Regions from separate parts of the Streptomyces sp. NPDC033131 genome, predicted to be linked through region 2. Evidence: riboswitches for the same ligand, from Rfam matches in the RefSeq annotation. Region 2 holds a riboswitch; the other holds the start of a gene.
The links. A riboswitch is a leader RNA that binds a small molecule or an ion and turns the genes downstream of it on or off. The one in region 2 is predicted to bind glycine.
Positions count from the first base shown of each region.

Region 1: it holds a riboswitch for glycine, as region 2 does, so the genes downstream of both, gcvP (aminomethyl-transferring glycine dehydrogenase) here and gcvT (glycine cleavage system aminomethyltransferase GcvT) in region 2, are expected to answer to the same signal.

Region 1 is NZ_JBVIPA010000005.1:297,793-311,839, forward strand. It holds gene ACZ5XS_RS10170 (ABC transporter ATP-binding protein) at 333-1,445, shown strand; gene ACZ5XS_RS10175 (TOBE domain-containing protein) at 1,508-1,927, shown strand; gene gcvP (aminomethyl-transferring glycine dehydrogenase) at 2,001-4,886, opposite strand; glycine riboswitch at 5,071-5,166, opposite strand; gene ACZ5XS_RS10185 (PRC-barrel domain-containing protein) at 5,280-5,651, shown strand; gene ACZ5XS_RS10190 (DNA polymerase IV) at 5,949-7,346, opposite strand; gene ACZ5XS_RS10195 (MerR family transcriptional regulator) at 7,405-8,049, opposite strand; gene ACZ5XS_RS10200 (bifunctional nuclease family protein) at 8,309-8,782, opposite strand; gene ftsR (transcriptional regulator FtsR) at 8,868-9,605, opposite strand; gene ACZ5XS_RS10210 (FHA domain-containing protein) at 9,623-10,528, opposite strand; gene ACZ5XS_RS10215 (DUF881 domain-containing protein) at 10,590-11,423, opposite strand; gene ACZ5XS_RS10220 (small basic family protein) at 11,429-11,761, opposite strand; gene ACZ5XS_RS10225 (DUF881 domain-containing protein) at 11,758-12,663, opposite strand; gene ACZ5XS_RS10230 (sugar phosphate nucleotidyltransferase) at 12,758-14,047, opposite strand, start outside.
Region 2 is NZ_JBVIPA010000032.1:72,409-86,455, reverse strand. It holds gene gcvH (glycine cleavage system protein GcvH) at 1-13, opposite strand, end outside; gene gcvT (glycine cleavage system aminomethyltransferase GcvT) at 124-1,242, opposite strand; glycine riboswitch at 1,280-1,392, opposite strand; glycine riboswitch at 1,393-1,492, opposite strand; gene ACZ5XS_RS32575 (AAA family ATPase) at 1,666-2,340, shown strand; gene ACZ5XS_RS32570 (enhanced serine sensitivity protein SseB) at 2,409-3,212, shown strand; gene ACZ5XS_RS32565 (enhanced serine sensitivity protein SseB C-terminal domain-containing protein) at 3,362-4,174, shown strand; gene ACZ5XS_RS32560 (ABC transporter permease) at 4,484-5,491, shown strand; gene ACZ5XS_RS32555 (ABC transporter substrate-binding protein) at 5,576-7,378, shown strand; gene ACZ5XS_RS32550 (ABC transporter permease) at 7,489-8,487, shown strand; gene ACZ5XS_RS32545 (ABC transporter ATP-binding protein) at 8,484-9,581, shown strand; gene ACZ5XS_RS32540 (ABC transporter ATP-binding protein) at 9,599-10,810, shown strand; gene ACZ5XS_RS32535 (trimeric intracellular cation channel family protein) at 10,875-11,531, shown strand; partial or broken gene ACZ5XS_RS32530 (alpha/beta hydrolase) at 11,440-12,791, opposite strand; gene ACZ5XS_RS32525 (thioesterase family protein) at 12,949-13,800, shown strand.

The DNA.
Region 1 (14,047 bases), on a different contig from region 2:
GCGGCCGCACCGACCCCGCCAACCTGCGGGCAGTCGTGCCGCTCGGGGCGGCACGGGTGGGCGCAGGCGGCACCCCGCCAGCGCCGGGCCGCGCAACCCACCCCCGCCAGCCCACACCGACGGCCCGCACCGACCCCGCCAACCTGCGGGCAGTCGTGCCGCTCGGGGCGGCACGGGTGGGCGCAGGCGGCACCCCGTCAGCGCCGGGCCGCGCAACCCACCCCCGCCAGCCCACACCGACGGCCGGCATCGACGACCCGCACCAACGACGCGTACCGACCCCAGCCACACACGATCCCGGTCCGAGCCAACCCCTCCAGGACACGCCCCTCATGACCAACGTCGAGGACCCAGCCGGCACCACAACCGACGCCACAACCGACGCCGCCGCCAACACCACCCGCGGCCCAGGCCTCGCCGCCCACCTCGTCGTCGACCGCGACACCTTCCGCCTGGACATCAGCCTCACCGCCGCCCCCGGCGACGTCGTAGCCCTGCTCGGCCCGAACGGCGCCGGCAAGACCACCGCCCTGCGCGCCCTCGCCGGCCTCGCCCCGCTCACCGGCGGCCATCTGCGCCTGGACGGCGTCGAGTTGGACCGCACACCCCCCGAGTCCCGCCCGGTCGGCGTCGTCTTCCAGGACTACCTCCTCTTCCCGCACCTGTCCGCCCTCGACAACGTGGCCTTCGGACCCCGCTGCCACGGCGCGACCAAGGCGCAGGCCCGCGCGCAGGCCGCCGAGTGGCTGGACCGCATGGGTCTCGCCGACCACGCCGGCGCCAAGCCCCGCCGTCTCTCCGGCGGCCAGGCCCAGCGCGTCGCCCTGGCCCGCGCCCTGGCCACCAGCCCCCGCCTGCTCCTCCTCGACGAACCCCTGGCAGCCCTGGACGCCCGCACCCGCCTGGAGGTACGCGCCCAACTCCGCCGCCACCTCGCAGAGTTCGACGCCGTCGCCGTCCTGGTCACCCACGACCCACTGGACGCCATGGTGCTGGCCGACCGGCTGGTGGTCGTCGAACACGGCCGGGTCGTCCAGGAGGGCACGCCCGCCGACATCGCCCGCCACCCCCGCACGGACTACATCGCACAGCTGGTCGGCCTCAACCTCTACAGGGGCCAGGCCGAAGGCCACACGGTCCGTCTGGACGCCGGCCCCTCCATCACCACCACGGAGGACCTCGCCGGACCGGTCTTCGTCGCGTTCCCCCCCGGCGCCGTGACCCTCTACCGCGACCGCCCCACCGGCTCCAGCGCCCGCAACCTCTGGCGCTGCGAAGTGGCCGGCCTGGAGACCCACGGCGACCAGATCCGTGTGGACCTCACCGGCGAACTCCCCCTCGCGGCCGACCTGACGACGGTCGCGGCGGCGGAACTCGATCTGCACCCGGGTGCACCGGCCTGGGCAACAGTCAAGGCGACCCAGACTCACGCATACCCGGCATAACCCCCGCCTCCGACTACCGTGGGGACCCCACCCCCCGGCTCCCCACCCCCAACGAGGCCTCCATGAGCCTGAGCATCCGCAATCATCTCCCCGGCACCGTCACCGCCGTCACCCCCGGCGAGGTGATGGCCACGGTCAAGGTCCACCTCACCGGCGGCCGGAACCTCACCGCGGCAATCACCGTGGAGGCCGCCGAGGAACTCGGTCTCGCCGCGGGTTCCGCCGTACACGCCCTGGTGAAGTCGACGGAGGTCTCCCTGGCCACCGGCCCCGTCGAAGGCGTCTCCATCCGCAACCAGCTCCCGGGCACCGTCCGCGACATCACGACCGGCGGCGCCATGGCCTCCGTCAAGGTCGCCCTCGACGACGGTGAGCTGACCGCGGTGATCACCAAGGAGGCCGCGACGGACCTGGCCCTCGCACCCGGCACCACAGTCGTCGCCCTGATCAAGTCGACCGAGGTCTCCCTCGCGACCCCGTGACGCACCAGGGCTCCGCCCGGCGAACCGGACGGGGCCCTCATCACGTATCGGCCCTCACCACGTGTACTGCACGTCAGTCCTCGTACGCGTCCAGCGGCGGGCAGGAGCAGACGAGGTTACGGTCGCCGAAGGCCTGGTCGATCCGGCGCACCGGCGGCCAGTACTTGTCCGCGACCGACACACCGGCCGGGAAGACGGCGTCCTCGCGCGTGTAGGCGTGCTCCCACTCCCCGCCCAGCGCACCGGCGGTGTGCGGCGCGTTCCGCAGCGGGTTGTCCTCCGCGGACCACTCGCCCTTGCCGACCTTCTCGATCTCCGTACGAATGGCGATCATCGCCTCGCAGAACCGGTCGAGCTCGGTCAGGTCCTCGGACTCGGTCGGCTCGATCATCAGCGTGCCGGCCACCGGGAAGGACATCGTCGGCGCGTGGAAGCCGTAGTCGATGAGCCGCTTGGCGACGTCGTCGACGCTCACACCGGTCGCCTTGGTCAGCGGCCGCAGATCGATGATGCACTCGTGCGCGACCAGACCGCCCGGACCGGTGTAGAGCACCGGGTAGTGCGGCTCCAGCCGCTTGGCGATGTAGTTGGCACTGAGCACCGCCACCTGCGTGGCCCGCTTGAGCCCCTCCCCGCCCATGAGGCGGACGTACGCCCACGAGATCGGCAGGATCCCGGCGGAGCCCCAGGGCGCGGCCGAGATCGGCCCGACACCGGTCTCCGGGCCGGCCGCGGGCTGCAGCGGGTGGTTCGGCAGATACGGCGCCAGGTGCGACCGCACACCCACCGGGCCGACGCCCGGACCGCCGCCGCCGTGCGGGATGCAGAAGGTCTTGTGCAGGTTCAGGTGCGAGACGTCACCGCCGAAGTGCCCCGGCTTGGCCAGGCCCACCAACGCGTTCAGGTTGGCCCCGTCGACGTACACCTGCCCACCCGCCTCGTGCACCTGGGCGCAGATGTCGGCGACGTGCTCCTCGAACACCCCGTGCGTCGACGGGTACGTGATCATCAGCACCGACAGCTCGTCCCGGTACTGCTCGATCTTCGCCCGCAGGTCCTCGACGTCGATCTCGCCGTCCCCGGCGGTCTTCACGACGACGACCTTCATGCCCGCCATCACCGCGCTGGCGGCGTTGGTGCCGTGCGCCGACGAGGGGATGAGGCACACGGTCCGCTGCTCGTCACCGTTGGCCCGGTGATACCCGCGCACGGCGAGCAGCCCGGCCAGCTCCCCCTGGGATCCGGCGTTGGGCTGCAGCGAGACGTTGTCGTACCCGGTGACCTCGGCGAGCCGCTCCTCCAGCTCGCGGATGAGCGTGAGGTATCCCTGCGCCTGCTCGGCAGGCGCGAAGGGGTGCAGTTGCCCGAACTCGGGCCAGGTGACCGGCTCCATCTCGACGGTCGCGTTGAGCTTCATGGTGCAGGAGCCCAGCGGGATCATGCCGCGGTCGAGCGCGTAGTCCCGGTCGGCCAGGCGACGCAGGTAGCGCAGCATCGCGGTCTCGGAGCGGTACTGGTGGAACACGGGGTGCGCCAGGTACTCGTCGGTCCGCAGCAGCGCGCCCGGAAGGGTCTCCTCGGTGGCCGCGTCGAGCGCCTCGATGTCCCCCTCGACCCCGAACGCGGCCCATACTGCGGCCAGTTGGGCTCGCAGAGTGGTCTCGTCGCAGGCGATGGACACGTGGTCGGCGTCCACGAGACGCAGGTTGACCCCGTTCTCGCGCGCGGCGGCGACCACCTGGGCACCCCGCCCGGGCACACGGACGGCCAGCGTGTCGAAGTAGGAGCCGTGCACGACCTCGACCCCGCCGGCCGTCAGGCCCGCGGCGAGGACCGTGGCGTACCGGTGGGTGCGCCGCGCGATGGTCTTCAGGCCGTCGGGCCCGTGGTAGACGGCGTACATACCGGCCATCACCGCGAGCAGCACCTGCGCGGTACAGATGTTGCTGGTCGCCTTCTCCCGGCGAATGTGCTGCTCGCGGGTCTGGAGTGCGAGGCGGTAGGCCTTGTTGCCGTCGGCGTCCACGGACACCCCGACCAGGCGCCCGGGCAGGCTGCGCGCGAACTTCTCACGTACCGCCATGTAGCCGGCGTGCGGCCCGCCGAAGCCCATCGGCACACCGAAGCGCTGCGTCGTCCCGACCGCGATGTCCGCACCGAGCTCCCCCGGGGACTTCAGCAGCGTCAGCGCCAGCAGGTCGGCGGCGACGGTCACCAGCGCGCCGAGTTCGTGGGCCTGCTCGATCACCGGCTTGATGTCGCGTACGGCACCGGAGGCGCCCGGGTACTGGAGCAGCACGCCGTTGATCTCGCGCCCGGCGATCTCGGCCGGAATACCGTCACTGAGGTCGGCGACCACGACCTCCACACCGGTCGGCTCGGCGCGCGTCTCGATCACGGCGATGGTCTGCGGCAGCGTGTCCGCGTCGACCAGGAAAAGGCCCTTCTTGTTCTTGCCCATGCGCCGGGACAGCGCCAGAGCCTCGGCGGCCGCGGTGCCCTCGTCCAGCAGCGAGGCGCCCGAGGTCGGCAGCCCGGTGAGCTCGGCGACCATGGTCTGGAAGTTGAGCAGGGCTTCGAGGCGCCCCTGGGAGATCTCCGGCTGGTAAGGCGTGTACGCCGTGTACCAGGCGGCGTTCTCCATGACGTTCCGCAGGATGACGGGCGGTGTGAAGGTCCCGTAGTACCCGAGCCCGATCATGGAGTCGAGCACCTGGTTACGGTCGGCCAGCGAACGCAGCTCGGCCAGCACCTCGGCCTCGGTGCGGGCGCCCGGCAGCTCCAGCATGTCGGCGTTCTTGATCACATCCGGGACCGCGGCGGCGGTGAGCTCGTCGAGCGAGCCGTACCCGACCTGCGCGAGCATCTTGGCCCGCGCCTCCTGGTCGGGCCCGATGTGGCGCTGCTCGAAGGGGATTCCCTGCTCGAGCTCGGAAAGCGGAATGCGATGGGCGGTCATTACGGAGGCCTCCTGGTCTGACGCGACCTTCGAGGGTCACCACGGCGCGGGTACCCGGACGGCCTCCCCCTCTGTCATCACAACCTGAGAGCTTCACCGGACACCCGAGGGCACCCGACTTTCACCGTCGGTGAGAGCGGAAGCCGTCGACGCCGTCGGCACCCGCCCTGCTTTCCAGAGTGACCTCGTCCGTGCGGTACGTGGGCCTGAGAGATTCCGGGGAGGATTTGCTCCTTCGGCGCCTCCGATGAAGTCTGGAGGACTCTCCCGCACGGGGTCAGCAGCCGTTGTCAGCGTACCAGCGAGGTCCACACTCCCACCTTCGAGTGGCCGCCATCCTCAATCTGCTCTTTTGTAGTGCTTACGGATGAGTTGCGACCAAGTGGAGGGCCCGTGCAGACCGACATCGATCCGCGCAACCTGATCGGCCGCAAGGCGCTCGACCGCAACGGCACGAAGCTCGGCACCATCGACGAGGTCTACCTCGACGACGCGACCGGCGAACCGGAGTGGGCCGCCATACGCACCGGCCTCTTCTCCAGGGATGCCTTCGTCCCCCTGGAACCGAGCGAACTCGTCGAGGGCACCCTCCACGTCCCCTACGACCGCGCCCTGATCAAGGACGCTCCCGACTTCGGCGTGGGCCGCCATCTCTCTCCCGAACAAGAACTCCAGCTCTACCACCACTACGGTCTGGACCTGGGCGCCCCTCCCCCCTTCCCGGACCGCAACTTCGGCAAGGTGGCAGGCACGGACGACCCGTGACCCCACCGGCACGGCACGAACGCGCCCCAGCCGCCCCGCCACCTGCGGGCAGTCGTGCCGCTCGGGGCGCCACGGGTGGGCGCAGGCGGCACCCGGTCAGCACCGGGCTGCGCCACCCACCCCCGGCCCACACCGACCCCGGTCACGCACGAATCCCCGCGAACCGCCGTCCGCAGGCGCCCCGCATCCCCTCTCGGCCAAGGCCGGTGCGACCCGCACGAACCCATCCCGCCGGCCCTCCTCTCACTACTCATCCGCGCACCCCACCACGCTTCACCCGCATCTCCCCGCCGCGCTTCACACCGCTCGCACCCGGCCCTCATCCGCAGAAGGCCCCCCACCGGCGCCCGCCTCAGGTCTCCGCGCCACCAACGGCAACGGCTCCGCCGGCTCCAACTCCGGGTCGTCGACCCGGAAGGTCCGCACGCGCCCGGGCTCCGAGTCGGGTGTCTCGAAGCGCACGGTGACCCGCCCGAGTCCGCTCCCCTGCACCCACCCGTGCCCGTACTCGGCATGGGTGACGTCGTGCCCCGAGACCCATCTCCGCTCGACCGGCCCGGCCGGTTCCACCGCGGGCACGTCATCGGTGTCCTCCACCGACCCGACGACATCCCCCCGGTCCCCCGCCGCCTGCGCGAACAGGTCCTCCTGCGTGTAGTCGGCCAGGCCGCTCACGCCCACCCCCAGCAGCCGCACGCCCCCTGTCGTGTCCACCGGGTCCAACAGCCGCGCCGCAGCCTCCCGCACCACTGCCGGATCGTCCGTGGGCCCCCGCAGGGTCTCGGACCGGGTCAGCGTCGAGAAGTCGTATCTCCGCACCTTCAGCACGATGGTCCGCCCGGACAGCCCCGCTTCCCGCAACCGCCGCACACACCGGTCGGCCAGCCGCTGTACTTCCATCCCCACCCGGACCCGGTCGTGAATGTCGACGTCGTACGTGTCCTCCACGGACACCGACTTCGTCTCCCGCTCGGCCACCACCGGCCGCTCGTCGTGCGCCAGCGCCATGGCGTACAGCGCGTGCCCGTGGGCCTTGCCCAGCAGCCGTACGAGCTCGTCCTCACCCGCCTCGGCCATCTCGTCGACCGTATGGATCCCGGCCCGCCGCAGATGGTCGCCCGTCGTCGGCCCCACCCCCGGCAGCGTCCGCACCGACATCGGCCCGAGCATGGCCCGCTCGGTCCCCGGTTCGATGACCACCAGTCCGTCGGGTTTGGCCTGCTCCGAGGCGATCTTCGCGAGCATCTTGGAAGCGGCGAGGCCCACCGACCCGGTGAGCCCGGTCACGGCTCGTATGTCGGTCCGCAGTTTCGCCCCGGCCAGCCGCGCCGAGGCGTCGTCCCAGGCCGCTCCCCCGGCCTCCAGGTCCACGAACGCCTCGTCCAGGCTCAACGGCTCCACAAGAGGCGACAGCGCCCGCAGAAGCCCCATCACCTGCTCGCTGATCGACCGGTAGAACGCACCACGCGGCACCAGATACGCCGCGTTCGGGGCGAGCCGACGCGCCTGGGCCATGGGCATCGCCGAATGAACCCCGAAGACCCGTGCCTCGTACGACGCCGTGGCCACCACGCCCCGCGGCCCGAGCCCGCCCACGACGACGGCCTTCCCGCGCAGGCTCGGCTTGGACGCCTGCTCCGCCGAGGCGAAGAAGGCATCCATGTCGAGATGCAGGATCGTGGGCGCGCTTCTCACATCTCCGATGCTGCCCTACGCCACTGACAATGCCGTCCCCGGAGAGCGGGGCCGGCGGTCAGACCGCCCGGTTGCGCCGCCGCGCCAGCTCGTCCGCGGGGTTGTGCCCCACGAGGGTCTCCCCGGTGTCGATCCGCTCGCCGTGCAGCTGGGAAAGCGCGTTCTCCACGTCCCGCCACACGACACCCACGGCGATTCCGAAGATGCCCTGGCCACCCTGCAACAGCGCGTGGACCTCGTCCGGCGAGGTGCACTCGTACACCGTGGCACCGTCGCTCATCAGCGTCATGCGCTCCAGGTCGCTGAAACCGCGTTCCCTGAGGTGCTGAACGGTGGTGCGGATGTTCTGCAGCGACACACCGGTGTCCAGAAAGCGCTTGACGATCTTCAGGACGACAACGTCCCGGAAGCTGTACAGACGCTGCGTTCCCGACCCGTGGGCCGGCCGCACACTCGGCTCGACGAGACCGGTGCGGGCCCAGTAGTCCAGTTGCCGGTAGGTGATGCCGGCGGCCGCGCAGGCCGTCGGACCGCGGTAGCCGATCTGCTCGGACGCCATGGACGTCGCCCCTCCGCTGCTCGGCACGGCCGTCGGTCGCTGCGGAGCGTGATCGGCCGCGTTGCTGTGAAGCGGGTACGGACCGCTCGCCCCGAGACTGCGTCCGGGGGCACCCCCAGCCGTACCGTCGCCGCTGCTGCTCACGCCGACCTCCGTCCTTGACCTGCCTTCTCGACGGTAGGCAGTCACCAGGGGCGCGTCAACGATCGCCACACTCGGCACGCCGGGTGATAATCACCCTTCGAGTGGTTTCCCGCACCCAACCGCGGGGAAAGGCTAGCCGAATGTGCCCTGAGCGGCCCGTACGACTCTCTCACGCACCGCCGGCAAATGCCCGCATGTGAGGCGTCGACGGACATGGCCGAGCCCCGCGGGCCGGTTCGCCCACGAGGCGGCGGACGCCTCACTGGCTGCTGGTTCCGAAGTCCTCGGGCGAGATCTGGTCGAGGAACTCACGGAACTTCTCCACCTCGTCCTCCTGCTCGTCCGGGATCGCGATGCCGGCGTCGTCGAGCACGCCGTCACTGCCGTAGATCGGCGTCCCGGTGCGCAGGGCCAGCGCTATGGCGTCGGACGGGCGGGCACTCACCTCGACTCCGCTGGCGAAGACCAGCTCCGCGTAGAAGACGCCTTCACGCAGATCCGTGATGCGCACTTCGGTGAGCTCCTGCCCGACGGCCTCCAGCACGTCCTTGAACAGGTCATGGGTCAGCGGTCGGGCGGGGGCCATGCCCTGCTGCGCGAAGGCGATCGCCGTTGCCTCCCCAGGCCCGATCCAGATGGGGAGGTAGCGGTCGCCTCCCACTTCACGCAGGAGCACGATCGGTTGGTTGGAGGGCATTTCGACCCGGACACCTACGACATCGAGCTCGTTCACACAGCAACCCTAGGCCGTGCCCGGGACGTTTGGGTAGTCGGGCAGAGAACGGGTGGCCTATCCGGCCCGTGCGAACCCGCCCGCGTCACGGCAACCGCACGCCCAGCGCGGTCTGCACGAGTGCCGCGTGCAGCTTCACCGTGAGCCCGGCCAGTTCCTTCGTACGGGCCTCGGCATGTGCCCTGGTCTGGGGGTTGCGATGGCGCCTCAGCGGGGCCACCACCTGGTCGACCAGCCCCGCCTCGCGCTCGGCCGCCGTCTTCATCACCCGCAGATGCCGCGGCTCGATCCCGAACCGCCCCAGCTCGGCGATGAGCGAGGCCACAGTGGCCGCCTCGGCGTCATACGCCCCGTCGGGCAGCGGAGAGATCAGCCCGTACGACTCCCACTCCTGAAGTTCCTGCTCGCCGATCTCGGCGGCCGCCATCAGCTGACCCCGCCCGATCCTGGCCGCGGTCGGCCCGTCGGCGATCTCCGAAAGACCCTCGCCGTCGCGCTGACGGCCCACTGTCGGCAGTGGCGCGGCCTCACCGCGCTCCATGGCGTCGAGGTGCTCGCGAATCACCTTGAGCGGCAGATAGTGGTCCCGCTGCATCCTCAGGACGTGACCGAGGCGCTCGACGTCGTCAGCACTGAACTTGCGATACCCCGAGGGGGTCCGCTGCGGCTCGACAAGGCCCTCCGACTCCAGGAAACGGATCTTGGAGATGGTGACTTCGGGGAACTCGTCGCGCAGCATGTTCAGCACCGAGCCGATGCTCATCAGCTCACTGTCCGTGGCGGCGGCGCCTTGCCCGGCACCGCCGCTCGGTGTTTGCAGCATGGACCTTCCCGGGAGGGTCAGTAGCCCCGCTGGCTCGCGTAGAAGACCAGCCGGTACTTGCCGATCTGCACCTCGTCACCGTTCGACAGTGCGACCTGGTCGATCCGCTCGCGGTTGACGTACGTGCCGTTCAGACTGCCCACGTCGGCCACCGTGAACGAGCCGTCCGGGCCGCGGCGGAACTCCACGTGTCGACGGGAGACCGTCACGTCGTCCAGGAAGATGTCGCTCTGCGGGTGGCGCCCGGCCGTGGTCAGATCGCCGTCCAGCAGGAAGCGGCTGCCCGAGTTGGGACCGCGGCGCACCACCAGGAGCGCCGAGCCGAGCGGCAGCGCGTCGACGGCAGCCTGCGCCTCTGGGGAGAGCATGGGCATCTGCGTCTGGCCCGTGACCTCGGCGTCGTAGGCCTCGAGCCCGGAGATGGAGATCGTGGACGTCGTCTCGGACGGACGCTCGGGCGTTGCCCCCGCCCGCAGCGGAGCACCGCAGTTGGAGCAGAAGCGGCTGTTCTCCGCGTTGCGGTTACCGCACCTCGTACACACCAGGGCCGACATAGGGGAAAACCCTCCACCCGTGCTTGAGGTTGACGGTTGCCCGAAACCTATGCCTCCGGACTGGGCAGGGTCAACTGACGGCGCGCCCTGACCTCCGGAAACGTCACCGCCCGGACCATCGACCTGGTCCCGGAACAACGGCCGCTGGCCTTCTGCGTCAGGCTGTGCGCGATGACGGGCGGTCGCGTTGTCGCTGCCCTCTCGCGCGCTCTTGCCGAACAACTTCGCAAACAACTTCACGGGCGATTCCCCTTGACCGAAACAGACCCGCCCGTGGGGCAGGACGAACCCTGATTGAACACACCGGTCGATCCGGACATCCTCACAACGTCCGTCTCCACCGGACAGTTTCCACCACGCACCACCCAATCGGTGCGCCGACCCCCCGCAACCTCATGCCCTCGCCGGACGTCCCCCATGCACCCCCGGTTCACTGGGAGGACGACCGAGCGTAGTCAGGCCGCTTCGCCGCTCGCAAGGCGTCAACGACGATCTTGTCCGCCCGCTCGACGGTCACGGTGGCCTGCTCCTTCTCAAGAGTCTGCACCACGCCTCCGGGGATGTTGAGCGCCGGCTCGAGATCCTGCGGCTTGCCGATGACCTTGAAACGATAAGGGCGGTTGATCTTGTTCCCGTCGACGCTGACACTCTTGTCGGAGTCGGTCAGGTAGGTGCCCGCGACGACCCGCACGCCGTTCACCTGGATCGCCTCGGCACCGGCCGCGCGCAGCTCCTGGATCGCGTCGAGCAGCATGTCCGCCTGGACCGCCCCCTTCGGGTCACCGATGGTCATCGTGATGCCCGGTCCCTGCGCGGCCACCGTGCCCGCCAGGATGCCGAGCTGCTTCTCCTTCTCCACCGTCTGTTTACGGGCCTCCTCGGCCTGGTCCGAGCTGTTCTCCAGCTCGTCCCGCTGCCTTTCGAGGCCCTGCTTCTCGTCTTCAAGACGCTGAGTACGGTCATCCAGTTCATCGAGGATACGAACAAGATCTTCCTGACGTGCCCCCCGCAGAGCGCTGTCACTGTCACTGTTCGACGCCACCTGCACGGCCAGCCCGAACCCCAGCCCGAACAGCAGTATCGCGACGATGAGTTGGGCCCTGGTGACACGCGGCGGCCACAGACCGTTCACCAGCCGCTGGCGGCCGGTCAGCTGCGGCGGCTCCTCGGAGGCCTCCGCAGCCGCCGCGGAAGGCTCGGCGGTCACTTCCTCCGGCAGCTCCTTGCGCAGCCTGTTCTCGGGCGTCTCGTCCTGGTTGCTCATCCGCCTCACGCCCGGAAGATGTGCCGGCGGATCGCCGCGGCATTGGAGAAGATCCGGATCCCGAGCACCACGACGACACCGGTGGACAACTGCGCGCCGACGCCCAACTTGTCGCCCAGGAACACGATCAGCGCGGCCACGACCACGTTGGACAGGAACGACACGACGAAGACCTTGTCGTCGAAGATACCGTCGAGCATGGCCCGCAGACCTCCGAACACGGCGTCGAGCGCCGCCACCACGGCAATCGGCAGATAAGGCTCGACGACCGCCGGAACCTCGGGCCGGACCAACAGGCCGGCCACGACTCCCACGACGAGGCCCAGTACGGCGATCACGATGTGCCCTTCTCATTTCTCGGCTGTGCAGTACGTACGATCACACTCGGCGCGGCGGGCAGCCGGAGGTCGTCCGCCACGGAAATGGCGGTCCGGATGCCGTAGTTCTCCTGCAGGGCATGCAGATACAGGCCGTCGGCGCTGTTCTGGAACCTGGTGCTCAGCCGCTTGCCGTCCCCCACCGCAAGCACCGTATACGGCGGAACGAGCGGCTTGTTGTCGACCAGTATCGCGTCACCCGCGGCCCTGATCGCCGACAGCGCCGTCAGCCGCTGCCCGTTGATCGACACCGCCTCGGCGCCCGACTCCCACAGTCCGTTGACCACCCGCTGCATGTCCCGGTCGCGCACCCGCCCGGTGTCGGAGAACCCGGAGGTCTCGCGCGGGCCGCCGTCACCGCCGGAGGAGGCTTCCTTGGCGTCGTCCACGACCAGTTTCACTCCGGGGCCGTGCACTGCCGTGGCGCCCGAGAGAATGCCCATGAGTTCGGCCTGGTCGCTGCCACCGCTGTCCCTGAGGGCCGCTCGCTGGCGCGCGCTCACGTCGTCGCGCAGCTCGTCGACGGAGTCCTCCAGCTTGTCCGCGGCCTCGGTCTCCCGGTCGATGCGGTCGATCAGTTCCTCGCGCTCCTTGGCGACGACAGGAGCGGCGACCCGGGCCTGGGCGGCTCCGACGGTCACGACCAGCGCGGCGAGCACCAGGCCGGCGGCCAGACCCAGCTTCGACCGAAGCGTCTTGGGCAGACCCCCGTCGCCTGCGGCCCTCTTCCGGACGGCGGCCTCGGCATACCCCTCGTCGAGGCTGTGGTCCATGACGTTGGTGAGCAGCGACATGGACGCGTCCGGGCGCGAGGGGCGCGTAGGAGTGCTCCGAACGGGGGGCTGCTGCGGCATGCCGCACATCGTCGCACGTCGCGACCACTACCTCCGAATGGCCCCACCGGCGTGCCGGACAGGCCCCCTGGGAACCTGCCCGGCACGCACGCGTGCGGTGGTTTCAGCGCCCGGCGCTGTCCACGACCGCCGCCCACTCGTCCAGCAAGGCCTGGGCGGAGGCGTCATCCGGCCCTTCCGCCCACAGGTGGGTGACCGCTTCCGCCGGGTCCGGCAGCACCATGACCCAGCGCCCGTCGGTCTCCACCACGCGCACGCCATCAGTGGTGTCCACGAAGCGGTCTCCGGCCGCCTCGACGACCCGCCGCATCACCAGGCCCTTGACGGCCCAGGGAGTCGCCAGATCCCGCTTGAGGACATGCGCCCGGGGAATCCGCGCATCGATCTGGCTGAGCGTCAGCTGCGTCCGCGCCACCAGCCCGATCAGCCGCACGAAGGCCGCCGTACCGTCGAAGACACTGCTGAACTCGGGGACGATGAATCCGCCCTTGCCGTCCCCACCGAAGATCGTCGTGTCGTCGCGGCCGACGCGGGTCAGGTCGTCCGGGGAAGTGGTCGTCCACTCCACCTGCGTCCCGTGGTACGCCGCCACCTGCTCGGCGATCCTGGTCGTGGTCACCGGCAACGCGACTCGGCCACTGCGCCGCTCCGCAGCCACCAGGTCGAGCATGACGAGCAGCGCACGGTCGTCCTCGACGATCCGCCCCTTCTCGTCGACCAGCGACAGCCGCTCACCGACCGGGTCGAACCGCACCCCGAACGCGGCCCGCGCGGACGCCACGATCTCTCCCAGCCGCACAAGCCCCGACCGGCGCCCGTCCGCCGACTCGGTGGGCCTGGACTCGTCGAGCCCCGGGTTGATGGTCAGCGCGTCCACACCGAGCTTTCCGAGCAGGCTGGGCAGCACAAGCCCGGCGCTGCCGTTCGACGCGTCGACGACGACCTTGAGACCGGACTCGGAGATGCCCGTGGTGTCGACGTTCCGCAGCAACGACCCGGTGTACGAGTCGAAGACGCTGGCAGGGAAGTGCAGGTCTCCGATCTCACCCGGGAACGCCCGCCGGTACTCCTGCCGCGCGAACACCCGGTCCAGCTTGCGCTGGCTCCCCTGCGAGAGGTCCGCGCCCTGACCGTCGAAGAACATGATGTCCACGGAATCCGGGATACCGGGCGTGGTCCGGATCATGATCCCGCCGGCGCTGCCTCGCGCGGTCTGCTGTCGCGCCACCGGCAGCGGCACGTTCTCCAGGTCACGTACGTCGATGGCACTGGTCTGCAGAGCGGAGATGACCGCCCGCTTGAGCGCACGGGCACCACGTGAGTGGTCACGGGCCGTGGTGACGGTCGACCCCTTCTTGAGCGTGGTCGCGTAGGCGCCGGCGAGACGCACGGC
Region 2 (14,047 bases):
GGGGGTTGCTCATGGCCTGAATTCTCCTGTACGCGGGGGAGTGCTGGTGAATGGGAGACTGCTGGAAACGCACGTGAGCAGCGGAAATGTGCGCAGGGTCACGCGCACGAACCGCTCAAGTGTCTACTTCTGGCGCTTGTAGAACGGCAGCGCCACGACCTCGTACGGCTCGTGGCTGCCCCGGATGTCCACGCCGACACCCGGCGTGCCCGGCGCCGCGTGCGCGGCGTCGACGTACGCCATCGCGATCGGCCTGCCCAGCGTGGGGGAGGGCGCGCCGGAGGTGACCTCGCCGATCACCTCGCCGCCGGCGACGACCGCGTACCCGGCGCGCGGGACGCGACGCCCCTCGGCGACCAGGCCGACGAGGACGCGCGGAGGGTTCGCCTGTGCACGGGCGGCCGCCTCGGCCAGCGCCTCGCGGCCCACGAAGTCGCCCTCCTTCCCGAACTTCACCACCCGGCCGAGCCCGGCGTCGAACGGAGTCAACGACAGCGACAGCTCGTGCCCGTACAGCGGCATGCCCGCCTCCAGGCGCAGCGTGTCCCGGCAGGACAGGCCGCAGGGGACCAGGCCGACGCCCTCGCCCGCCTTGGTCAGGGCCTGCCACAGCTCCACGGCGTGCTCCGGCTTCACGAACAGCTCGAAGCCGTCCTCGCCGGTGTAGCCGGTGCGGGCGATGAGCGCGGGGACGCCGGCGACGGTGCCGGGCAGGCCGGCGTAGTACTTGAGGCCGTCGACGTCGGCGTCGGTGAGCGACTTGAGGATGCCGGGGGACTCGGGCCCCTGGACGGCGATCAGCGCGTAGCGATCGCGGTCGTCGCGGACCTCGACCTCGAACTCCTCAGCGAGGTTGCCGAGCTCGTTCACGACGTTCTGGGCGTTGGAGGCATTGGCGACGATCATGTACTCGTCTTCGGCCAGCCGGTACACGATCAGGTCGTCGAGGATTCCGCCGTTCTCGACGCAGATCATCGTGTAGCGGGCGCGGCCCACCTTCACGGCCGCGATGTCGCCGACCAGTGCGTGGTTCAGGAACTGCGCGGCCTGCGGCCCGGTGACCGTGATCTCGCCCATGTGCGAGAGGTCGAAGAGACCGGCCCGGGTGCGCACGGCCTGGTGCTCGTCGCGTTCGGAGCCGTAGCGCAGGGGCATGTCCCAGCCGGCGAAGTCGGTCATCGTGGCGCCGAGCGCGCGATGCAGGGCATCGAGCGCGGTGTGACGGGGTGCGGTGCTGCTCATCGGACGGTCGTCTCCCAAGGCATGACGGCGAGGTCGTTCCTCCCCATCTGTCATCGGAACCTGAGAGGTTCGACGTGACCCCGCGAACGGTGGTCACGACTTGCACCTTGGGTGGAGCCACTGTGGCAGCGGCCCGCTTTTCAGATGTGCCTCGCCCGCGCGGTAACGGGGACCTGAGAGATTCAAGGGAGGGACTTGCTCCTTCGGCGCCCCAGCGACGTACGGCTGGGGACTCTCCCGCGCGGATTCAAACGGCCGGTATGCAGTTGGCGCGCACATCATCGCACGCATCTTCGGTGCGCGGCAGGCCGCATCTGTAACCGGCCTGTGGCAGTAAGCGCATGAAAACAGGAGACGCCGCGTATTACCTTCTCTTTACACTCGACGGGGAGGGGAACTCGTGACCCGCCCCAGGGGAGGACGATCACGGTGAACAGGACCACGGCGTACGCCACGACCTCGGCCGTCGCGCTGCCCGAGCAGCCCGCGGCCAAGGCCCGTCAGGCGTGCGGAACGCGCCCCGGACCCGTCCTCCGCGACCTGCGCGAGCGCGCGGGCCACAGCCCGCACGCACTGCTCTTCGGACCCCGCGACCTCGTCGTGATCACCGGCCTGCCGGGCAGCGGCAAGTCCACGCTGATGCGGCGCACGGTCAAGGGCGTGCGGATCGACTCCCAGGACACCCGCGACCACTGGGACGGCCGGCTGTCCCGCTTCCTGCCGTACGGGGTCTACCGCCCGCTCGTCCGCCTCGCCCACTACGCGGGGCTGCGCCGCGCCCTGCGCTCCGGCGGAGGCGTCGTCGTGCACGACTGCGGTACGCAGGCCTGGGTGCGCGGCTGGCTGGCCCGCGAGGCCCGCCGCCGCGGCGGCATCCTGCACCTGCTGCTGCTCGACGTCCCCCCGGACACGGCCCTGGCCGGCCAGCGCGAGCGCGGCCGCGGAGTCTCGCGGTACGCGTTCCTGCGCCACCGCGGCGCGGCCTCCCGTCTGATCAGCTCCGTGGAGAAGGGCGATCTGCCCCAGGGCTGCGACTCGGCGGTCCTGATCGACCGGGACGCGGCGAACGTCCTGCGCCGGATCGGCTTCACGGGCTGACCCCCACCGGTCCGTACCCGCTAGCCTTTCAGCCACAGCAGCGGTACTCGGCAGGCGGTAGGCAGCAGATGGACTTCCCGGCGGATCTCCCAGCGGGCTTCTCGGAGTTCCCGGCACAGGCACACCCCCCTTCGCACGGCGGATGGCCCGGCAACGAGTTGGAGGAGGTGCTCTCCGCCTCCCTCGGCATCCCCGGAGCCGGCGGGCGGATCATCGAGGTGCTCGGCCGCAGCTTCGTGTGGGTGCCGCTGCCAGGCGGCGGCGGCCCGCACAGCGGTCCGCTCGACCTCCCCACCCTGGAGATCGACGGCCAGGCCTACGTGCCGGTCTTCAGCTCCGAGGAGCAGTTCCGCCAGGTCGTCGGCTCGCACCTGTCGTACACCATCGCGCCCGCGGTGGAGTTCGCCCGCGGCCTGCCCCCGCAGATCGGCATCGCCGTGAACCCGGACGGCACGGTCGGCGTCCCGCTGCCCCCGGCCGCCGTGGCCGACCTGTGCCGCTCCGGCCGCACCCCGCTGTACGGCCCGGCGAGCGGCGGACGCGTCAAGCTCTACGAGCCGGACTGGCAGAACGACCCCGTCGACTTCCTCGCCGCCGCCTCGGCCGAGTTCGCGTCGACAGGCGTCATCCTCACGGCCCGCCGCTGCCTGGCGGCGATCGAGACCGCGGACCCGGTGATGTTCGTGGGCGTGGAGCTCTCCCACGGGGAGGCCCCCGACCTGCGTACGGTCCCCATGGACGCCCTGGCGAGGGCCCTGGGCCGCGCCCCGGCCCCCTGGCCGGTCAACCTGGTCCTCCTGGACGTGGCGGACGACCCGGTGGGCCACTGGATGCGCGAGCAGGTCCGGCCCTTCTATCAGTACGGCTACTGAGGTATTTCAAGGGCTCGGGAACCGCACGACCGGCCCCCACCACCTGCACCGGCCGACGGCGAACAAGTCCCGAGCTCCTGGGCGGCTGCTGTCGGCGCCGCCACATAAGCTGGTTTCATATCGAGGAACTTCACGAAGGGGCGGTACAGGTGAGCGCCAGCGGCATCGCGGCCGGTCAGGTCGAGCACATGCTGCGCCAGGTGACGCCCGGGCGCTACGACGCCTACGAGGCACTCCTGCGCGCGCTCGCGACCCCCTCCTCCGGCCAGATCTGGATGCTCCTGTGGCACGGCCAGGCAGGCTCCCCCGACGCCCAGTACGGAAACATGGAGGTCGACGGCTACGGCTACGCCCCGTGCGTCACCTCGGCCCAGGAACTCTCGGCCAGCGGCTGGAACCGCTCCTACGAGGTCGTCGACGGAATCGACGTCGCCCGCACCCTCTACCCGGACCACTACGGCCTGTGGCTGAACCCGCACGCCCCCGGTGGTGGCGTCGGCATCCCGTGGCTCGATCTGCGCCGCATCGCCACCGGCCTGGAGCGCCAGCCCGCCGGTCCGCTCCGGCTGTCCGAGCCCGGTATCGAAATCCCGCAGTTCTACGCCCTGATGGCGCAGAACGCCCACCGCACCCCGGCCGTCCGCTCCCTGCGCCGGGCCTGGGTGCAACCCGCGCTCGGGGCGCCGTATCTGGCCATCGGTCTCGACGTGTACGACACCAGTCCGCCGGCCGTCGACTCGGTGCGCGCGATGATGCAGCAGTCGATCGGAGCGGTCCCGGACGGGCTGCCGGTGTCGACCGTGGCGATGTCCGACGAGTACGACCCGGTGGCGCTGTGGATGCGGGCGAGCGCCCGCCCGTTCTACGACCGTGAGGCCCATGCGGCGCCCGCCCCGGCCCCCTCCTCGGTCCAGGCTCCGGCGGCCGGATACGGCTATCCGCCGGCTCGCGGCGGATACTGACCGAACGACTGCCCGGCCCTGAGAGCCCGGCACATCTTCGCGCGTAGAACAGGGTGGATCGTCCGTATTCGCCGCGAATGTCCCAACTGGTCTGCGTCCGCCCCGCGTTACCCGGCGTCCGGATAACGGAACCCTCCAGCCCGCATCACGTTTATGCATCCTTTCACCGCCAAGTCTGGCAACAGATCGCCAAAGCGTTGAAGACTCCGGCACCAGGGACCTTTCGTCCCTGTGTACGACGGACTGATCAATGCCGCCACAGCGGCAAGTGCGGGCCGGCTACCGCCGGTTGAGAGGGGTCCCTGCCAGATGACGGCACCATTGCACGAGCCGACCGCGGAAGCGGCCCCGAGTGCGGCCGAAGAAGCGGCGCTGGTCAGCGCCGATGCCAAGGCCGTTCAGGGACGCTCCCTGGGCCGGATCGCCTGGGAGCGCCTCAAGCGGGACAAGCTCGCCCTGACGGGTGGCGTCGTGGTTCTCTTCCTCGTGCTGCTCGCGCTGCTCGCCCCGGTCATCACCGGGATCCTCGGGCAGGACCCGAACGAGTACCACGAGAACCTCATCGACCCGCTGTTCGGTACGCCTACGGGCTCTCTGGGCGGCATCAGCGGCGAACACCTGCTCGGCGTCGAGCCGGTCAACGGCCGCGACATCCTCGCCCGCATCCTCTACGGCGCCCGGATCTCGCTGCTGGTCGGCTTCCTGTCCGCGCTGGTGGCCGTGATCCTCGGAACGGTGCTGGGCATCCTCGCCGGCTTCTTCGGCGGCTGGGTCGACTCCGTGATCAGCCGGGTGATGGACGGTCTGCTCGCCTTCCCGCAGCTGCTGTTCATCATCGCGCTGGTCTCCGTCATGCCGAACGACATGCTGGGGCTGACCGGTTCGAGCGTGCGTGTCTTCGTGATGATCCTCGTCATCGGTTTCTTCGGCTGGCCCTACATCGGACGCGTCGTGCGCGGCCAGACGCTCTCGCTGCGTGAGCGCGAGTACGTCGAGGCGGCCCGATCGCTGGGCGCGGGGCGGCTGTACATCCTGTTCAAGGAGTTGCTGCCGAACCTCGTCGCCCCGATCGTCGTGTACACGACGATGATGATCCCCACCAACATCCTCACCGAGGCGGCGCTCAGCTTCCTGGGCGTGGGCGTCAAGCCGCCCACGGCCTCGTGGGGGCAGATGCTCTCGAGTGCGATCGACTACTACGAGTCGGACCCCATGTACATGGTGGTCCCAGGCGTGGCGATCTTCATCACCGTGCTGGCCTTCAACCTCTTCGGCGACGGCGTCCGGGACGCGCTGGACCCGAAGGCTTCCCGTTGAACCGCTGACCGTCCAAGCGCGGCACCCCAACTGTCCCGTGGCACTCACACGGGGTCTCTCATCAAATCCGGAGGATCCGAGATCGTGACTACCCAACGCACCTCAGGGCGGCGGAAGCAGGCGTTTGCCGCTGTCGCCGCGGTCGCCGCGCTGCTGACCACGGCGGCGTGCGGCGGCGGCGGTGGAGACGACGGCGACAAGGGCTCGAGCACCGGCGCCGCCGGCTTCGACGCCGCGAACAACAAGGTCGCCCAGGCCTCCGCCGCCAAGAAGGGCGGCACTCTGAAGTTCGGTGGTGCCCAGGACGCCGACTCGTGGGACACCACGCGCGGTTACTACGGCATGATGTGGAACTTCGCCCGCTACTACAGCCGCCAGCTCGTCACGAACAAGGCGGAGCCGGGCGCGGCCGGTGCCGAGATCACTCCGGACCTCGCCACCTCGACCGCCAAGGTCACGGACGACGGCAAGACCTACACGTACACGCTGCGCGACGGCAGTACGTGGGAGGACGGCAAGCCGATCACCTCGAAGGACGTCAAGTACGGCATCGAGCGTGTGTGGGCGCAGGACGTGCTGTCCGGCGGTCCGACGTACCTGAAGGACGTGCTCGACCCCAAGGGCGAGTACAAGGGCCCGTACAAGGACACCTCCGCCGACAAGCTCGGTCTGAAGGCCATCGAGACGCCGGACGACAAGACCATCGTCTTCAAGCTGCCGCAGGCCAACTCGGACTTCGAGGAGATGCTGGCCCTGGTCTCGGCCTCGCCGGTCCGCCAGGACAAGGACACCAAGGGCAAGTACGGCCTGCACCCGTTCTCCTCCGGCCCGTACAAGTTCCAGTCCTACAACCCGGGCAAGGACCTCACCCTGGTCCGCAACACCGAGTGGAAGCAGGCCTCGGACCCCATCCGCAAGGCCTACCCGGACAAGATCACCATCCAGTTCTTCTCGGACGCCAACCAGCTGGACCAGCGCCTGCTCAACGGTGACCTGGACCTCGACCTGAACCAGACCGGCATGTCGCCGCAGGGCCGCACCACCGCCCTCAAGCAGCACAAGGCCAACCTGGACAACCCGGTCTCCGGCTACATCCGTTACGCGGTCTTCCCGCAGAGCGTGAAGCCGTTCGACAAGATCGAGTGCCGCAAGGCCGTCATCTACGGTGCCGACCACGTGTCGCTGCAGACCGCTCGCGGTGGCCCGATCGCCGGTGGTGACATCGGCACCAACATGCTGCCGCCGTCCGTCCCGGGTTCCGAGGGCCAGAAGTACGACCCGTACGAGCTCGCCGGTGCCAACAAGGACGGCAACATCGCCAAGGCCAAGGAAGAGCTGAAGGCCTGCGGTCAGCCGAACGGCTTCAAGACCACCATCGCCGTCCGCAACAACAAGCCGGTCGAGGTGGCCACCGCCCAGTCGCTGCAGGCGTCGCTGAAGAAGATCGGCATCACCGCCGAGATCGACCAGTACGACGGCTCGCAGACCGCCGGCATCATCGGCAGCCCGGCGAACGTGAAGAAGAAGAACTACGGCATCATCATCATGGGCTGGGGTCCGGACTTCCCGTCCGTCCAGGGCTTCGGTCTGCCGCTGTGGAGCAGCAAGTACATCCAGGAGAGCGGTAACAACAACTACGCGCTCATCGACGACAAGACGATCGACGGTCTGTTCGACTCGTACGTCACGACCCTGGACGACGCCGGCAAGGAAAAGATCGCCACGGAGATCAACCACAAGGTGATGGAGGGCGCGTACTACCTGCCCTTCGTCTACGAGAAGTTCATCAACTGGCGCTCGAGCAACCTGGCGAACGTCTACACGACCGACGGATACAGCGGTCAGTACGACTTCGTCAACCTCGGTCTGAAGAACCCGAAGAAGTAATCCCGGCACACCCGCCGAACGGCACGAAAGGCAGGTGAAGGCCGGCGCAGCGTGATCGCGGGCCACCGGAAGACCTCCGGTGGCCCGCGGTCCGCGGCGGGCCGAGAGCTGTGCTCGCTTACCTCATCAGGCGGTTGTTCGCCGCCGCAGTGATGCTCGTGGTCATCATCATGGTGGTCTTCGGCATCTTCTTCCTCGTCCCGAAGTGGGCGGGCGTAGACATCGCCTTGAGCTTCGTGGGCAAGCAGGCCGACCCTGCCGCCGTCGAGGGCGTGCGCGAGAAGCTCGGCCTGGGCGATCCGATCTACGCCCAGGTCTGGGAGTTCTTCAAGGGCATCTTCGCCGGCCGCACCTACACGGGCGGCGGCGACACGATCCACTGCTCCGCACCGTGCTTCGGCTACTCCTTCCGCAGCGAGCAGGCCGTCTGGCCGGTGCTCACCGACCGATTCCCGGTGACCCTGGGTCTCGCGCTCGGTGCGGCCGTGCTGTGGCTGGTCTTCGGTGTCGCGGCGGGTGTGCTCTCCGCGCTCAAGCGGGGCACCCTGTGGGACCGCGGTGCGATGGTCGTCGCCCTCGCGGGTGTCTCCCTCCCCATCTACTTCACCGGCATGCTCAGCCTGGCGATCTTCGCCTTCGGGCTGAAATGGATCGACGCGCAGTACGTGCCCCTGGAGGAGAGCTTCGGCGGCTGGTTCGGCGGCATGATCCTGCCGTGGATCACCCTGGCGTTCCTCTACGCGGCGATGTACGCCCGGATCACCCGCGCCACCATGATGGAGATCCTGGGCGAGGACTACATCCGCACCGCCCGCGCCAAGGGCCTCAAGGAACAGACCGTCATCGGCAAGCACGCCATGCGCTCGACGATGACGCCGATCCTGACCATGCTCGGGATGGACCTCGGGGCCCTGATCGGTGGCGCGATCCTGACCGAGTCCACGTTCAACCTGCCCGGCCTCGGCCGGGCCGTACTGGACGCCATCCGCAACCAGGACCTGCCCATCATCGTGGGCGTCACCCTGATCACATCCCTCGCGGTGCTCGTCGCCAACCTCGTGGTGGACATCCTGTACGCCGTGATCGACCCCCGAGTGAGGCTCACATGACCGAACTCAGCAAGAGCGGAGCGGCCGTGGGCGAGCCCACCGGTTCCTCGCCCGCCCCGACCTCCTTCCTGGAAGTGCGCGACCTGAAGGTGCACTTCCCGACCGACGACGGCCTGGTCAAGTCCGTCGACGGGCTCAGCTTCCAGCTGGAGAAGGGCAAGACCCTCGGCATCGTGGGCGAGTCCGGCTCCGGCAAGTCGGTGACCTCGCTCGGCATCATGGGCCTGCACACCGCCGGCCAGTACGGCAAGCGCAAGGCCCAGATCTCCGGCGAGATCTGGCTGGACGGGACCGAACTCCTGTCCGCCGACCCGGACTACGTGCGCAAGCTGCGCGGCCGCGAGATGGCGATGATCTTCCAGGATCCGCTGTCGGCGCTGCACCCGTACTACACGATCGGCCAGCAGATCGTGGAGGCGTACCGGATCCACCACGACGTCGACAAGAAGACCGCCAAGCGTCGCGCGGTCGAGATGCTCGACCGGGTGGGCATCCCGCAGCCGGACAAGCGGGTCGACAGCTACGCGCACGAGTTCTCCGGCGGTATGCGCCAGCGCGCGATGATCGCGATGTCGCTGGTCAACAACCCCGAGCTGCTGATCGCGGACGAGCCGACGACCGCTCTGGACGTGACCGTCCAGGCGCAGATCCTCGACCTGATCCGGGATCTGCAGAAGGAGTTCGGCTCCGCGGTCATCGTCATCACCCACGACCTGGGCGTCGTCGCCGAACTGGCCGACGACATCCTGGTGATGTACGGCGGCCGCTGCGTCGAGCGGGGCCCGGCCGACAAGGTGTTCTACGAGCCCCGGCATCCCTACACCTGGGGTCTGCTCGGCTCGATGCCGCGCCTGGACCGTGAGCAGCAGGAGCGTCTGATCCCGGTCAAGGGCTCCCCGCCCTCGCTGATCAACATCCCGTCGGGCTGCGCCTTCAACCCGCGCTGCCCGTACGCGGACCTCCCGAAGGACAACGTCACCCGCACCGTCCGCCCCGAGCTCGCCGAAGTGGGCAGCCGGCACTGGGCCGCCTGCCACCTGGGCACGGAGCAGCGGGAGCGTATCTGGACCGAAGAGATTGCGCCGAAGCTGTGAGTGACGACGAGAAAGCGGTGACCATTCCCGCGCAGGGCGGTGCGCCTCAGGAGGAGGGCGCCGCGACCCTCACGAAGGACCCCGCCCCCGGCGAGGTCCTGCTGAAGGTGACCGGGCTGAAGAAGCACTTCCCGATCAAGAAGGGTCTGCTCCAGCGGCAGGTCGGCGCGGTGCACGCGGTCGACGGCATCGACTTCGAGGTCCGCTCCGGCGAGACGCTCGGCGTCGTGGGCGAGTCCGGCTGCGGAAAGTCCACGATGGGCCGGCTGATCACCCGGCTGCTCGAACCGACCGCGGGCAAGGTCGAGTTCGAGGGCAAGGACATCACGCACCTCGGGGTGAGCGGCATGCGCCCGCTGCGCCGCGACGTGCAGATGATCTTCCAGGACCCGTACTCTTCGCTGAACCCGCGCCACACCATCGGCACGATCGTCGGCGCTCCCTTCAAGCTGCAGGGCGTCGAGCCCGAGGGCGGCATCAAGAAGGAGGTGCAGCGGCTGCTGTCGGTCGTGGGCCTCAACCCCGAGCACTACAACCGCTACCCGCACGAGTTCTCCGGCGGCCAGCGCCAGCGCATCGGCATCGCCCGCGCGCTCGCGCTGAACCCGAAGCTGGTCGTGGCGGACGAGCCGGTCTCGGCTCTGGACGTGTCGATCCAGGCGCAGGTCGTGAACCTCCTGGACGACCTCCAGCAGGAGCTGGGCCTGACGTACGTGATCATCGCGCACGACCTGTCCGTCGTACGCCATGTCTCGGACCGTATCGCCGTGATGTATCTCGGCAAGATCGTGGAGCTCGCCGACCGCGACGCGCTGTACCGGGCGCCGATGCACCCGTACACCAAGGCGCTCATGTCGGCGGTGCCGATCCCGGACCCGCGCCGCAAGTCGGCCAAGAGCGAGCGCATCCTGCTCAAGGGCGACGTGCCCTCGCCGATCTCGCCGCCGAGCGGCTGCCGTTTCCACACCCGGTGCTGGAAGGCGACGGAGATCTGCAGGACGACCGAGCCGCCGCTCGCGGAGCTGAAGCCCGGCCAGCAGGTCGCCTGTCACCACCCGGAGAACTTCGAGGACCAGGCCCCGCAGGACACCGTGCTGCTCACGGTGGCCAAGGAGGCGGCCGAACTGGTCGCGGACGAGGTGCTGGCGGAGTCGGCGGAGACGTCGGCCGCGGTGGCGGCGGAGGTCGCCAAGGAGACCGACGTCACCAAGGACACCAACGGCAAGTAGCCCGTAACCGAGCCCCCGCCTTCCATCGCAAGGCGGGGGCTCAGTTATGCGTAAGAATGGAAGGGTGCTTCAGCAACTGTTCAGCCCGTCCGTTCAGCACACGCTCGACCTGATCGGCATCTTCGTCTTCGCGATCTCCGGCGCCCTGCTGGCCGTGCGCAAGAACTTCGACGTCTTCGGCATCGCCGTCCTCGCCGAGGTCACCGCGCTGGGCGGCGGGCTGTTCCGCGACCTGATCATCGGGGCCGTACCGCCCGCCGCCTTCACCGACCTCGGGTACTTCGTCACCCCGCTGCTGGCCGCCCTCCTGGTCTTCTTCCTGCACCCGCACGTGGAGCGCATCCAGTCCGGCGTGAACGTCTTCGACGCGGCCGGCCTCGGCCTGTTCTGCGTCGCCGGCACGACGAAGGCGTACGAGTACGGGCTCGGCCTGACCCAGTCGGCGGCCCTCGGGCTCGCCACCGCGGTCGGCGGCGGTGTGCTGCGGGACGTGCTCGCCAATGAGGTGCCCTCGCTGCTGCGCTGGGACCGCGACCTGTACGCCGTCCCGGCGATGGTCGGCGCCACCCTGGTCGTCCTGTGCATCCACTACGACGTCCTCAACCCGCTCACCAGCACGCTCGCGGTCGTCACCGCCTTCGTGCTGCGGCTGCTCGCCATGCGGTTCCACTGGCGAGCGCCGCGTGCGTGGAACCGCCGGTCGACCGTACGGGAGGATTGACTTGCTCCTCGGGCCGAAGCTCGAGGATTCCGGCCTTCTCGTCCGTTGCTGTGCCGCTACGCGGCACGGCCGGATCGGGCCCCTGACGCTCCGCGTCACAATGACAGACTCGCTTCACCCGGCCTGAAGGCTCCGGCGCTGCGAATGAATCCCGGCACCGGCTCCGAAGCCCAGTTGTTCGGTCAGCCAGCGGAAGGCGGGCACCACCTGCGGCCGCCACAGCGCCATGGTGTGGCCGCCCGCGCTCTTCGGGATGTAGACGACGTGCACGGTCGTCGGCGCCTTCGCGATCTGCGCGAGGGCCACCGCATCCTCGTAGCCGTCGTGCGGCTGCCCGGAGAGATAGAGCGCGATCGCGGGAGGGGTGCGGGCCTCGCGCAGCACCAGGTAGGGGTTGTTCGCGTCGCGCAGGACGGGGTTCTGGGCGGCCAGCGAGCCGCGTTCGCCGATCGGGTCGTTGTAGCCGGACAGGCTGACCGCGGCCCGGTAGCGGTCGGGGTGCGCGACGGCGAGCTTCGCCGCGCAGTGCGCGCCCGCCGAGTACCCGGCCACCGCCCAGCCCGCGGGGGCGGACTGGGTACGGAAGTTGTCCATGACCATTCTCGGCACGTCCACGCTGAGCCAGCTGTCCGCGTTCACCGTGCCGGGGATGTTGGCGCAGCCCGGGTCCACGCCGGCCAGCAGGTTGGTGCGCGGGGCGACCAGGATGAACGGCGCCACCTCGCCGTGGCGCATCAGCGGCAGCAGCTGTTCGTCGGCGTGCAGGGACCCGAACCAGGCCTTCGCCGAGCCGGGATAGCCCGACAGCAGCTCGACGACCGGGAATCTGTGGTGCCGGTAGGCGGGTTCGCCGTACTGCGGCGGCAGCCAGACGTAGACCTCGGCGTTCACGCCCGACACCCGGCCCTTGAGCTGCGTCACGCGTACGCCGCCGGCCGGTGTGAACGTCTGGCGGACCCTGGGCAGCCGCTGCAGCGCGATCCCGCCGGTGCCGTCGGCGCCCAGGTCGACGGCCTGCTGGACGTGGTCGCCGGTGCCGAGGAGGTCGGCCCAGTTGTCGTAGAGGTTGTTCTGGTTGTTGACCAGCGTGAAGACCAGGGCGACCGCCGTGCCCTGCGCGAACAGCAGCATCAGCACCCGGGCCGAGACGCGCAGGGCCCGGGGTCCCCGCATCCGTGACCACAGGACGAGCGGCAGCGCGAGGGCGGCGACGGCCATCGCGATCAGGGTGTAGAGGAACGAAGTCCCGGTGAGGCTCATGTCTGAGGAGAGGGCCCGCCGAGGGTCCGGGTTGACGGATGTGTGGTGACACTTACCGAAAAATTTCCCTCGCCTCACCTGAGGCGCCGCGATCGACGTCATACCGCCGTAACAGCCAAAGCTACCGCTTAGTAATCACCTGTTGTACCGTTCAGGCATGCCAGAGACAGCTACCGTGCGCGCCGTCATCGGCGACAGCGAGTTCGACCGGGACACCGCGGTCACCCTGCGCGAACCCGGGGTCTACGACATCGACCTCTCCGCCGGCTGGACGATCATCAGCGCCGTCAACGGCGGCTACCTGCTCGCCGTCCTGGGCCGCGCGCTCGCCGACGCCCTGCCGCACGCCGACCCGTTCACCATCTCGGCGCACTACCTGACCGCGTCCCAGCCGGGCCCGGCGGTCGTCCGCACGGACGTCGTCCGCACCGGCCGCACGCTGTCGACCGGTCAGGCCTCCCTCTTCCAGTACGACGACCAGGGCCGCGAGGTCGAACGCATCCGTGTCCTCGCCTCCTACGGCGACCTGGACTCGCTGCCGGACGACGTCCGCACCGCGGCCGAGCCACCCGCCTTCCCGCCCCTGGACCAGTGCTTCGGACCGGAGGACGGCCCCGCCCCCGTCGACGGCAGCTCGGCGATCGCCGACCGGCTGATGCTGAAGCTCGACCCGTCGACGCTGGGCTGGGCGCTCGGAGCGCCCTCCGGCAAGGGGGAGATGCGGGCCTGGTTCGGGCTCGCCGACGGCCGTGACGCCGACCCCTTCTCGCTGCTCCTCGCGGTCGACGCGCTGCCGCCGACCGCCTTCGAGATCGGCCTGTCGGGCTGGGTGCCCACGGTCGAACTGACGGTCCACATCCGGTGCCGCCCGGCCCCGGGCCCGCTGCGCGTCTCGATCACCACCCGCAACCTCGCCGGCGGATTCCTGGAGGAGGACGCCGAGGTCTGGGACAGCGCCGACCGGCTGGTCGCGCAGTCGCGGCAGCTGGCCAGGGCCAGGCTCGGCTGAGGGGTCCGGTCCGGCAGGCCGAACGCTCCACGTGCGCGGGCCGTACGGTCGGCGAGGCCCGCCAACTGCTTCGGTTCGCCCACCGGGTGGAGGTCCTTTCCCCGCCAGAAGCGTACGAGGAAACCGGCATGCGCGGCCGCCTCTGTCACGGACCTGTACCAGCGAGCAGGTGACGGGCCGGGAGAGAAACCCCAGGTCACACGCGTCTCGTTGGCCGCGCTTCGCCTTACGCACAGGCCGGGGACAG